Regions from separate parts of the Bombilactobacillus sp. ESL1202 genome, predicted to be linked through region 1. Evidence: predicted binding sites of a transcription regulator. Region 1 holds the regulator's gene; the other holds the start of a gene.
What was found. Region 1 encodes NrdR, which represses ribonucleotide reductase genes. Its sites were predicted from a motif close to ACACNATATATNGTGT; they were not measured.
Positions count from the first base shown of each region.

Region 2: a site for NrdR is predicted at 5,195-5,210, ahead of nrdH (glutaredoxin-like protein NrdH). Genes of this name have one in related genera too.

Region 1 covers NZ_CM176590.1:1,698,395-1,705,198, forward strand. Annotated here, with positions in the region: gene murC (UDP-N-acetylmuramate--L-alanine ligase) at 1-345, shown strand, start outside; gene polA (DNA polymerase I) at 597-3,254, shown strand; gene mutM (DNA-formamidopyrimidine glycosylase) at 3,260-4,087, shown strand; gene coaE (dephospho-CoA kinase) at 4,087-4,674, shown strand; gene nrdR (transcriptional regulator NrdR) at 4,680-5,171, shown strand; gene AC3B7A_RS07620 (DnaD domain protein) at 5,149-6,468, shown strand; gene dnaI (primosomal protein DnaI) at 6,481-6,804, shown strand, end outside.
Region 2 covers NZ_CM176590.1:1,238,424-1,245,227, reverse strand. Annotated here, with positions in the region: gene menD (2-succinyl-5-enolpyruvyl-6-hydroxy-3-cyclohexene-1-carboxylic-acid synthase) at 1-1,005, opposite strand, end outside; gene AC3B7A_RS05520 (isochorismate synthase) at 1,023-2,294, opposite strand; gene AC3B7A_RS05515 (C40 family peptidase) at 2,405-3,073, opposite strand; gene AC3B7A_RS05510 (guanylate kinase) at 3,227-3,772, opposite strand; gene AC3B7A_RS05505 (DUF2187 domain-containing protein) at 4,017-4,241, shown strand; gene AC3B7A_RS05500 (LVIS_2131 family protein) at 4,314-4,934, opposite strand; gene nrdH (glutaredoxin-like protein NrdH) at 5,262-5,498, shown strand; gene nrdI (class Ib ribonucleoside-diphosphate reductase assembly flavoprotein NrdI) at 5,495-5,872, shown strand; gene nrdE (class 1b ribonucleoside-diphosphate reductase subunit alpha) at 5,853-6,804, shown strand, end outside.

The DNA of each region.
Region 1 (6,804 bases):
GCAACAATTGACGCTGCGCGGCAACAATATCCGAAAAAACAAATTTTAGTAGTCTTTCAACCGCATACCTATAGTCGTTTGCTGGCTTTATTACCTGGTTTTATTCAAAGCTTAAATTTAGCGGATGAGGTTTTCTTAACAGAAATTTTTGGTTCAATTCGGGAAAATCATGGTCAGATTACTAGCGCTGATTTAGGTAAGCAATTGGATAACGGTGGTCAAGTTATTACCCAAGAACAAATGGAACCATTACTAGCTTATCATGATGCTGTCGTTATTTTCATGGGTGCTGGTGACATTCAAAAATATGAAACTAGCTATGAGCAACAGCTAAAACAACGCTAATGATATTAATAAAACTGATCTTTGGAGAGATTCAAAGGTCGTTTTTTTGTTTAAACTAAAAAATTAATTATTGGTATCTTTGCTTCTTTTAGGTGATAGTTTGTTAAAATTAAGCTATGAGAGAGTGATTCAAACAATAATCTTTCACAACTATATATAGTAAAGACCACAGTCCCAACATTTTGTTAAATTAAATTGACAATAAGTTTGGCGGTTGATTTTTTTTAAGATTTGGAAAATGAGGTGTATGAATGAAACCTAAGAGATTAGTTTTAGTTGATGGTAATAGTATTGCTTTTCGGGCTTTTTTTGCCATGCATAATGTTTTAGACAAATTTAAAACAGTAGATGGACTGCATACGAATGCTATTTATGCTTTTAATAATATGTTGGAACTAATTTTAAGTAAGAGTCATCCTGATAAAATGTTGGTTGCATTTGATGCGGGTAAAACAACGTTTCGTACAAAAATGTATTCTGAGTATAAGGGTAATCGTCCCAATACTCCTGATGAATTTCGGGAACAGATGCCCTTCATTAAGCAATTATTAGTTGCCCGGGGAATTAAATCTTATGAATTAGCTGATTACGAAGCTGATGATATCATCGGAACGATTTCACGCCAGGCACAAGAGCTTGGTTATGAAGTGATTATTGTCACTGGTGATCACGATTTGACGCAATTGGTTACGGAGCAAATTACTGTGGCGGTCACGATTAAGGGTGTTTCTGATCTAGAATTTTATACGCCAGCTTATTTTCAAGAAAAATTAGGGATTACTCCGTTACAATTAATTGATTTAAAGGGGTTAATGGGCGATAGTTCTGACCACTATCCCGGTGTGAGCAAAGTAGGTGAAAAAACGGGGCTCAAATTGCTCAAACAATATGGCTCTATGGAAAACCTGTACGCTAATTTAGATACGATGAAGCCAAGTAAATTAAAAGAACATTTACAAGAAGATCGTGATTTAGCTTTTCTGTCTAAAAAGTTAGCGACAATTGACTGTCAAGCACCAGTGACAATTAAAGTAGAACAGCTAGATTATGAAGGCGACCAATTAGAAGCTTTAATTGAATTTTACCGTAAGCTCAATTTTCAGTCTTTTTTAAAAAAAATGGCTGTTCCGTTAGATCCAACTGAGCAAGAGCAAAAACAACAGGCACCGTATCAAAATTTAACGCCAGAAACTTTAGCTCAGTTTGTTCAAACTAACCAACCGGCGAGTTTAATAATTGAGATGTTAACCGATAATTATCATACAGCACCAGTGGTTGGTGTCGCAGTGGGCAATCAAGAGGTGATTTTGGTCACTGATCAAGTTGAAATTTTACAAAATCAAGTCTTAAAAGATTGGTTACAAGATCCACAGCAAGAAAAATATGTTTTTGATTTTAAAAGGACTTTAGTAGCTTTAAAGCGGTTTGATATTCAGTTAAAAGGTGTTAGTTTTGATGCTTTATTAGCTTCGTATTTAATTGATGTTAATGATAATGCTAACGATTTGGGTGAAGTAGCACAATCCTATGGCTATAGTGATTTATTACCTGATGTTGCAGTCTACGGTAAGGGGGCGAAGCGCGCCGTTCCGGAAGCAAAAAGATTACAAGATCATTTGGCCGATAAAATTGCGGCTGTGAATTATTTACAACAGCAATTACCGCAACAATTACAGCAGCATGATCAAGACCAATTATTCGAAGAAATTGAATTACCTTTATCTCAGGTTTTAGGGCTGATGGAAATTGCAGGAATTAAAGTCAGCGCGACTACTTTGCAGCAAATGCGAACGGATTTAGATGGTCGTTTAACTAGTTTGGAAGCGGCGATTCATGAAAAAGCTGGTGAAGATTTTAATATTAATTCTTCAAAACAGTTAAGTAAGATTTTATTTGATAAAATGGGATTAAAACCGATTAAAAAAACCAAAACTGGCTATTCCACGTCGGTAGATGTGCTAGAAAAATTGAAAAATCAAGCACCAATTGTTGCTGATATTTTAGATTATCGTCAAGTTGCTAAAATTCAATCAACCTATGTGATTGGTTTGTTAAATGCGATTGCACCTGACGGCCGAGTGCATACTCGTTATTTACAGACCTTAACGCAGACGGGCCGCTTATCATCAGTGGATCCTAATTTACAAAATATTCCGGCGCGTGACGAAGGGCGAGCTATTCGTAAAGCCTTTGTTCCGCAAGCTGCTGATTGGAAATTATTTTCTAGTGATTATTCCCAAATTGAATTGCGGGTTCTAGCTCATCTTTCAGGCGATGAAAATATGCAACAAGCCTTTTTAGAGGATTATGATATTCATGCGCATACGGCCATGAAAATTTTTCATTTAAATAGTATTGAGGATGTAACACCAAATATGCGACGTAAGGCCAAAGCAACCAACTTTGGTATTGTCTATGGTATTAGTGACTATGGTTTAGCAAAGAATATTGGTATTTCCCGAAAAGAAGCGGCGGAATTTATTCAAGCTTATTTTGATCAATATCCAAAAGTTAAGGAATATATGGACCAGATGGTGCAAAAAGCGCGTGAAGATGGCTATGTTGAGACAATTATGCACCGCCGACGGTATTTACCTGATATTCATGCTAAGAATTTTCACTTGCGGTCGTTTGCAGAGCGTACGGCTATGAATACACCGATTCAAGGAAGTGCTGCTGATATTATTAAAATTGCGATGATTAATATGCAACAACAATTGACGGCCCAAAATCTACAGGCTAGAATGTTGCTTCAAGTTCATGATGAATTAATATTTGAAGCACCGACGAAAGAAATTCCCATTTTACAAAAATTAGTACCGCAAATCATGGATTCTGCTGTTAAACTAGATGTACCCTTAAAAGTGGAGTCAGCAGCTGGTCAAACTTGGTTTGACGCGAAAGGATAGAAAAAATGCCCGAATTACCAGAAGTAGAAACAGTCCGGCGTGGATTAAATCAGTTAATTAAAAATCAAAAAATTACAGAAATTGAAATTCGTTATCCCAAAATTATTGTTAATCCCCTAGCAGAATTCAAACAAGCATTGATTGGGGCTACGATTACGGATGTTGGCCGCCGCGCCAAGTATTTACTTTTTCATTTTGACAATGATTTGACTATGATCAGTCATTTGCGAATGGAAGGTAAGTATCAAGTCCGCGAACAAATTAGTGATTTTGATAAGCACGTGCATATCATTTTTTATTTAGCAAATGGGCAGTATCTAGGTTACCGAGATGTCCGCAAATTTGGCCGGATGGAAGTAGTACCAACGACTCAAGAATTGAAAATTAAAGGAATCGCTAAATTGGGTCCGGAACCATTAACACCCGAGTATACGTATGAAGCGTTAGTTAATGGCTTGAAACGCAAAAAGAAAAGTATTAAAGCGGTTCTATTGGATCAACAAGTAGTGAGTGGATTAGGCAATATTTACGTTGATGAAGTGTTATGGATGGCACAAATCCATCCGGAACAGCCAGCTAACCAATTAACAGAAACTCAATTACAGGCTTTATATCCAGCAATAGCTGAAGAAATTAAAACGGCTATTGCTGCTGGAGGGACAACCATTCGTAGTTATGTTGATGCCACTGGTCATCAAGGCAGTTTTCAACTGCAATTGAAAGTTTATGACCAAGAAGGACAACCTTGTCAACGGTGTGGTACAACAATTGAAAAAATTCGGGTGGCCGGACGTGGCACGCACTACTGTCCAAAGTGCCAAAGGTTAAACTGATGGGACAAGCAATTGGCATTACTGGAGGAATTGCTAGTGGCAAAACTAGTGTTAGTCAGTTAATTACGCAAGCTGGTTTTCAAGTCGTTGATGCTGATCATCTTGCTCACCAAGTTTTAAGAACCCAGACACGAGCGTTAAAAGCTCTTTTTGGTTCACAAATTTTGAATCAGGATGGTAGTTTAAATCGTTCAAAGTTAGGACAGCTCGTTTTTAGTGACTCAACAAAGTTACAACAATTAAATCAATTAGTGCAACCAATTATTCGCCAGCAATTACTACAACAAATTCAGCAAGCAAAAGCGGGTGTAATCCCCTTATTTTTTGAAATTCCTTTGTTATTTGAACAAGGTTATGATCAACTGTTAGATCAAGTGGTTGTGGTTTATGTTACAATGAAGCAACAATTAAATCGTTTAAAACAAAGGAATAATTTAACCGATGAACAGGCGTGTGCTAGAATAAAAAGCCAATTACCAATTGCCCAAAAATGTCAACAAGCTGATTGGGTAATTGATAATTCTCAAGATTGGTCGTATTTGAAACAACAGGTGACGCAATCTTTACAGCAAATAATTAAGGAGTAAGATCTATGATTTGTCCCCATTGTCAACAAAATTCTTCACGGGTAATTGATAGTCGACCGACTGATGAAGGTAAGGTTATTCGGCGACGGCGAGAATGTGAAAACTGTGGGTACCGCTTTACAACTTTTGAACGGATCGAGTACCCACCGGTTTTAGTCGTCAAAAAAAATGGCAATCGAGAAGAATTCCATCGTGAGAAAATTTTGCGTGGAATTGTACGTGCAGCTGAAAAACGCCCTGTGACTTTGGAGGATATGAATCAATTAGTTAATAAGGTCGAAGCAAAAATTCAAGCGACTGGTGAAAATGAAATTAATTCCCGCCAAATCGGCGAATTCGTGATGCAAGAATTAGCCCAAGTCGATGATATTGCTTATATTCGCTTTGCCAGTGTTTATCGGCAATTCAAAGATATTAATGGTTTAATGAAAGAAGTTCAAGATATGATGTTAACGCAAAATCATCAGTCAGAAAGTGGTTCCAAGAACAATGACTAGCTCAATGATCGATCCCTTATGGGGCTACTGGGTAATTAGTGATACTACATTAACACAATTGGATTATCAAATTTTGATTGATTTATACCAGCCCATCATTGGCAGTGATGCCATTAGTTTGTATCAATTACTTTGGCAACATCAGCAACCATTATTGTCTCAGCGTCAGGCTCATTTTCAACTATTAAATTTGTTAGATCTTGATGCCCATTCTTTTTATCAAGCGCGAATTAAATTAGAAGCTGTGGCTTTAATACAAACTTTTCAAAGTCGAGATAGTTGGGGTGATTATTTAATTTATCAACTTCATTCACCTTTGGCGGGAAATCAATTTTTTCAAGATAGTATTTTAACAACTTTTTTGCGTGAAAAGATTGGTCAACCTGATTTTAAAAAATTGCGTGATAAGTATCACCCGCAGATTCGTAATTTAGATCAAGCGACAGAAATTACGAAAAGTTTTTTAGAAGTTTTTCACTTATCACATAAAGTTGTTGATGAGACGGACACGACCACAACTACGGCAGCGACTAGTAACTTACCTCATTATAGTGAGTCGGAATTAGCTAGTTTTGATTGGGATTTAGTGGTGGCGGCCACGAAAGCATATCAAGTCAAACCACAAGAAATTGAAGAATTAAAGCAGCCCTTATTTAATTTGCATACGTTTTACGGCTTGTCAGAAGTTGAATTGGCTGAATTAATTGGTAATACAGTCAACGTCAATACCAATCAGATTGATCTCAAACGTTTAGAATTGGTAACACAAAAAACCTATGAAAAAAGTGTTAATTTGAATTTGAATGCGGATTTGGCGCAGAATAAGTCGGCAAAAATATCGACTCCACCAAATAATTTATCCAAAGTGCAACAACAATTAATTAAAAAAGCGCAAAGTTTAGCGCCAGCGGAATTTTTAGCGCAGAAAAAGCGGCAAAAAAATGGTTTTGTTGGAACCTCAGAAACGCGAATTTTACGTAATTTACAAGCGCGAATGGTTCTACCTAGTGAAGTTATTAATATTTTGGTTAATTATGTGCTAGATAATGGTGCTACTTTAACGCAAGGATTTGTAGAAAAAATTGCCAATGATTGGGTTCAGCATGGTATTAAAACTGCACCACAAGCCTTAAAATATCTACAAGATTTTCCACAAAAGCAACGCCAGCGACAAATAAAAAATGGCAGTAAGCATGAATCAGCCACAGACTGGTCTAAAAAGCAAAGTTCGCGGGTTGATCAAACACAATTAGCTAAATTACATCAGCAATTACGAAAATTAAAAGATAATTCTTAGTGAGGTACGATGATGGAAAAATTATCGCAATCATTAGCGCGTATTATAAAAGAGCGTCAATGGCAAACGCATTATCAAGATTTGCTACAAGCAGCCATTAAAGATTCGGATGTGCAAGATTTTTTGCACCAAAATCAACAACAAATCACTTCAAAGACGCTTCAACAAGGCTTAGATGCAATTTATGAATTTGTTCAAGCCAAAAGTCATATGTCAGAATTTGCTGCAGGTTATCAGCCACGTCTAATTTATAAAAATCAAATGATTCAAGTAACTTATGCACCAGATGCACAGCTAATTGCACAAAAAAAGCAACAGCAATTTGAACAAAATTTT
Region 2 (6,804 bases), 460 kb from region 1:
TAAAGCTATAGCAATCGTGGTTTTTAAAGTATGATCTAGTTGTGCACGATTAGCATCTAAATACACAATTTTGGCCGAAGTAGTTGCCAAAAAACGCGTAACAGCGGCCGAAACTGGTGTTGCACCCAAGCGTAAAATCACCTGCGGTTGCAAATTTAAAGCCGCTAAATCCGTTGTTTGCCATAACCAATCGCCACACGTTAATACTCCCGGCTGACCGCGGAGTGAGCTTAAAGGATCAGCTAAAATCGGCCATTTAACTTGTTGTGCAAAATCTAAAATGGCTTGTTGTTCTTGTTGATTAGCTGACATTGGTCCTGCAATAATTAAGCCATGTGGTTGATTTAATAATTCCTGTAGTTGTAACACCAAGTCTGGATTAGCAATTGTTCCCACTAGTTGTTGAGTAACTGTGACTTTGGTTGGTGGTTGAAAAGACGAAGTTTCTGGCAATAAGGGTTTTCGTAATGGTAAGTTTAAATGCACTGGCCCTTGCGGAAATTGTAAAGCCGCTTGAACCGCTTTTTGGGCTACATATAATAGATACTGCTGTGCGGAGGCTGGTAAAGTTGCTTGGGGCGTTGGTAACTGATAGTAAGCTTTAACTTGTTGTCCATAAAAATTATCTTGTTGTAATGTTTGTGGTGCGCCAACTTGTTGTAATTCAAGAGGACGGTCAGTTGTTAAAACAATTAACGGCACATTACTAGCGAAAGCTTCACAAATTGCCGGATAATAATTGGCCGCTGCCGTGCCCGAAGTACAAACTAATAAGACTGGTTTTTGACTAGTTTTAGCAATCCCTAAGCCCAAAAAGGCTGCCGAACGCTCATCAACGTCAACATGTAATTTGACTTGTTTTAAATCCGCTAATTTACCTAATAAAATGGCTACTGGCGTTGACCGCGAACCAGGTGATAAAACAATATCATTGATTCCTTCCTGTAAAAAAGTTTCTAAAAATGGGGTTAACTGCGTTATTAAATAACTTTCACCATGGATCATTTTCTAGTCTCCTTCAATTAGACCTGTAAGGCCTGCTGCAACGATTGCAGTTTGGCACTCGTTTCTTGTACTTCCGTTTTAACTTGAGAGGCGGCCACAATGCCAGCCCCCGCAAAAAAACGCAGCTGCGTCTGTTGGATCAAAGCACTGCGAATTCCCACTGCAAATTCACCGTTATGAGCCACTGACAAGTAACCAACTGGACCACCAAACAAGCCGCGTGCCTGCGTTTCTAAATGCCTAATTAACTGAACCGCTAATTGTCGAGGACTGCCCCCCAGCGCTGGTGTTGGATGTAGTTGTTGCATAACAATCCACGGCTGGACTACCCCACGACCAATAATTGGTGTCCATAAATGTTGTAAATTGGCTGTAGGTAAAATTTGGGGGTGTGCGGGTAGCTGAACTTTTAAACCGGCCTGCTGCAAGACGCGTTTAATTGTTTGAACGACAATTTCATGTTCACCTAAATTTTTAGTATCATGCAATAGCTCTTGGGCATATTGCTGCGCAATGATCGGATCAGCCGAGTTTTTCGTAGTCCCAGCTACTGCTCCTGTTCGAACCAGTCCTGCTTGAAATTGCACCAAGCGTTCCGGTGTAATACTAATAAAAGCCGCTTGTTCTTTTTGTAACAAAATATGATAGCCTGGCTGTTTTTGACTTAGGTTTAGCCAAACTGCCGGCCAATTAGTCGCTTGGACTTGCGCCGTTGCACACCGCGCTAAAACGACCTTTTGTAATTGAGTCTGCTTAATTTCTTGAACAACAGTCTGCAATGCTTGTTGCCACTGAGTCAGATTCCTTTCTTGATAATTAGTCAATTGTATTTGTTGTGGTTGTAACGGTGGCAAGGCACTGACACTTTGCAGAATTTGTGTTAACCGCCGGGAACTAGTATCAATCACTGTCAACTGCCACTGTTGTTCATCATAAAAAAAACTCACTTGGGGTACCCAAGCAATTCCGTTTTGAAAAGCACCCCATTGTTGATTACGAACATCGCTTAGATCAAATAAAAAGCTTCCCACTAACTTCACATCCTGCCAGGAACTACCTCTTGTCAAACGAACAGTTTGTTTGACTTGTTTTAATAAAACTTGGGCTTTAGCAAACGTTAAAGGCTTGGTTGGAGCTTTTGGTAAAATATTACCAGCCGTTAATAATTGTTGTGTTTTGATCGGATTTTCCCACAAAAAAATTTCCTGTTGTTGACTTAACCATTGCAAAATTTGTTCACGCGCAATCGTTTTGGGTAATAATTTTGTATAAACTTTCAATGGTTTCATTTAATTCACCTTGTTTTAAAGCATTAAGATTGTTAATTCACTCTTAAATTTTAACATTAAAAAAGCCAGCAACAATTGTCGCTGGCTAAATCAAATTATTTTAAATTTTATTAATTGATTGCCCGAACACCAAATGATGGATAAAAGTAACTAGAAATTGTTGCGACAGTTACACCTTGACCTGGTTGCGGTGCATGAATATATTGATTATTGCCAATATATAAACCAACATGATAAGAATTACCTTGTGAACCCCAGAAAACTAAGTCGCCAGGTTGTAAATTATTAACCGAAACTTTGGGACCAGCACTTTCTTGGGCTACTGTATAGCCACCAATATTTTTACCTAATGCTTGTTTAAATACATAATACATTAAACCAGAGCAATCAAATGAATTAGGTCCCTTAGCACCCCAAACATAAGGCTTACCACCTTGAATTTGAGCAAAGTTAATTACTTTTTGAACTTTGGCATTACGAGCATCTGCCATATCTATTACATCGCTCGCTTTAATCCAATCATTACCACCTAAGTTATACCACTGACCATCAGCACTAATTTGAGTAACTGCCCAAGAAGAATCTTTCGGAACAGACTGACCAGTTAAAAAGCTATCGTCATAAGGTTGTGTACGTAAAGCAACTTGATTACTGGTTACAGTAACACCATCACCAACTTTAGCAGCTTGTGCATCTTGATTATGATTAAGAATTGCGGAAGTAGATAGACCCATAATACCTGCAGCAATTAAACTAAGAAAATGTTTTTTAGAAACCATTAAGATTGTTCGCCTCCGAGAATAAGTAACGTAATTTATTATGAGAATTATTTAAAATTCAATTGGAAATAACTTAACAATCAAAATAGTACACTTATTACATTGCAGATATGTTACAAACAAGCAAACAAATAATTACAAATTAGTAGAAACTTAAATTTTTAACATTAGTTGATCAATTTGGTTTTGCAAATGCCCCCAAGAATCATTTTGGAGGATTACAGCATCTTTTTTTAACAAACTGGGTAAAACCAAATCTCGCTGAAACTCATGACTAGCTAAGCGTTGCTGAATCAAGTCCGGGTCATCACCTCGTTTTAGTAAGCGAGCAGCCAGTACCTGTTTGGGAGCTGTCACAAACCAAACTATCGCTTGTTGAGGATAAGCTTTTAAATACGCCACTGCGCCCTTCGTATCCAAGACAATACTAACAATATTATTTTTTTGAAACGCACGGTTTAACCCTTGACGAGAAGATCCATATTGATAACCGGCATAAGTTACTTGTTCCAAATAATCATTTAACAAAAAACTTTGGGGTGTTTCAAAATAATAATCAATTCCTGATTGTTCATGCTTACGTCGTGGTCTTGTTGTATGTGTAATAATGCTCGGAATGCGATATTGATCTTTTAAATAATGACTAACGGTCGTTTTGCCAACACCACTAGCACCGGTAATAATAATAATTTTTTTCATTTTTCTACTCCAAATAATTGTCAAACTAACTTTTTTACATTATTATAAGATGAGTCTAGCAGACAAGACTAAGAACCGGTAACGGGTTGGCTTTAGTCTGATCAAGCGAATAGCGAAGCTAAAAAATGAGGTTGGGACAAACTTCTGACTTGTGGAGCACATAAGAATCAAATCTTCGTCTCAATTTACGAAAAATTCTTTTTGTCCCAGCCTCCTGATTATTTAAATAAAGGAGTAATCTTGTATGAAAATTTCTAGTATAAAAGCTGGCGATAAACTTAAGGCTCAAGTTGAAGAAGATTTAGAAAAACCAGTTATTGGTACTGTGGAAAAAATTTATACCAATGCCGTTTTATTAGATATTGAACAATTTGACCCCAAAGATAGCGACAGTGTTACCGAACTTAATCACAAAATTGTTGTTAATGCGCGCAATTTGAAACGCGCACCAAAAACACCTGCCAAATAAATTTAATTCTAAGACAAGACAAAAGTTCCCCAGTTCATTCAATAAATGACTGAGGAACTTTTTTAATTAGCTTTACGAAATAGTTTTCATAAAAGTTGCACTCGGAATTCGAATTAAGGCATAATCAGTCGCCACATTGCCAGCGTGAATGCCTAAACCATTTCGCCAATTATTCTTATAATGTGCCACCATCGTGATTACATAGGCTTGTTGATACTTACTATCGTAATTCTTAGTAGCTGGCCAAGGGTAATTTTTAGCATTTAAATTAGCTGCTTGATCACCATCTAAAACCGAAGCATTATTGCCCGGAATACTGTATTTAGCCCCCTGAATCCAATAATTATAGTATTTAACAGTCTTTTGATTGTCTGATTGTTTCACTTCAACATAGTAACCTTGACTATTTTTCGTCTGCATAACTAATGGTTTTACCGTATAGCTTAATTGAACTCGTTGACTATCTTGAACTGCTACCTTATCTAAAAAAGTCACATAAAACATGGCTCCAACTAAGATAAAAGCACCAATAAACTCACAAAAATCTAATAAAACATTACCGATAGAACGATGTTTTTTACGAACAACAATCATTTTTAAATGACGCCGCCGAATATCAAAAATAATTCCTATGACAATCGCAAGTACTAAAATCCAAATCACGACGCCCAATAAATTCCAGTTTAAACGCATCCCAACTTCTCCAAACTCCTAAATAAATTTATTAGAATTATTATAGCTCAATTTATACTTAGCTGCACTGTAGAAACTTACCAGCAGCAATCATTCATTTGATTTCATTAGTCACCAAATTCTAAACAACTTTTGTCCCAATCTATTAAATTTCCAAAAATTCACCTTGACTTTTCACACAAACTGATGTTCGAAAAAATATTTTTAAATCAAATCCAGCAGTAGCAACCACAGTATCATGTGGTTAGTCTTCTAACAAAACACTATATATTGTATTTTGATTGGAAGGGTCTTATAATTGAGCTCAGTTATTGAGGAGGTAGTTTTATGAAACAAACAGTGACGATTTTTACCAAAAATGGTTGTATGCAATGCAAAATGACCAAAAGATTTTTAAGTGAACATCAAATTTCCTTTGAGGAACATAATATCAATCAACAACCACAAGATCTAACTTATCTTAAACAACAAGGTTTCAAAAGTGTCCCTGTAGTTTTCACAGAGAATCAAGCCCCCATTGTCGGCTTTCGTTTAGATGAACTGAAAGATCTGGTGCAAGCATGAAAATTGCTTATTATACAATTACTGGTCAAACCAGACGTTTTATTCAAAAAGTCCAATTACCGGCCTATGAAATTAGTGACGCTGATCCCTATCATGCCATGGAAGAACCTTATTTATTAGCTGTACCTGCTTATGATGACAACATGATGGATGCCGTCATTGATTTCTTAAGTTACAAAGACAATGCGCAACAATTAGTCGGTGTCGTTGGTAGTGGTAATCGGAACTTTAATGAACTTTATATCCATACTGCCAAAGATATTGCCGCAGGTTTAGACGTCCCTGTCGTCTTTGATTATGAATTTAACGGTACCGAATCTGATGTCAAAAATTTCCGGAAAGTAGTGGAACAACTTGAGTCTAAACAACATTGATATTGCTAAAGTTAGCTATTTTAAACTAAATAATGAATTAAATATTCCCCAAGCTGGTCATATTGCTTTAGAGCGCGATCAAGCAGCATTGAAAGCTTTTTGGCAGGAAAATGTTCAACCAAATTCTCAGATTGAACCTGATATTATTCAACACCTTACTAATCTAGTTAAGACTGATTATTTAGAAGCCGAGTTTTTGAAAAAATATTCAACAGCTTTTATTCGACAACTTTATCAATATTTAAAAGAGCAACATTTTCAATTTAAATCATTTATGGCGGCCTATAAATTCTACAATCAATACGCATTAAAAACTAACGATGGTGGTTATTATTTAGAAAATTATGAAATGCGGGTTTTAAATAATGCTTTATATTTTGCGGATGGCAACGAACAATTAGCTCAACAATTAGCCGATGAAATGATTCATCAACGCTACCAACCCGCTACACCTTCTTTTTTAAATGCTGGCAAAAAACGTCGTGGTGAATTTGTGTCTTGTTTTTTAATTCAGATGACTGATGATATGAACTCAATTGGGCGCGGTATTAACAGTGCTTTGCAATTATCCCGGATTGGGGGCGGAGTTGGTATTGCTTTGTCGAATTTACGCGAAGCTGGGGCCCCCATTAAAGGCGTCAAAGGCGTTTCCAGCGGTGTTTTACCAGTTATGAAATTACTAGAAGATAGTTTTAGTTACAGTAATCAATTAGGTCAGCGCCAAGGCGCTGGCGCCGTCTACTTGAATGTCTTTCATCCTGATATTCTAGATTTTTTATCTGCTAAAAAAGAAAATGCTGACGAAAAAATTCGGGTTAAGACGCTATCTTTAGGCATTATTGTTCCCGATAAATATTATGAATTAGTCCGTCAAGATGCAACGATGTACCTTTTTAGTCCTTATAGTGTTGAGCGCGAATACCACCAACCAT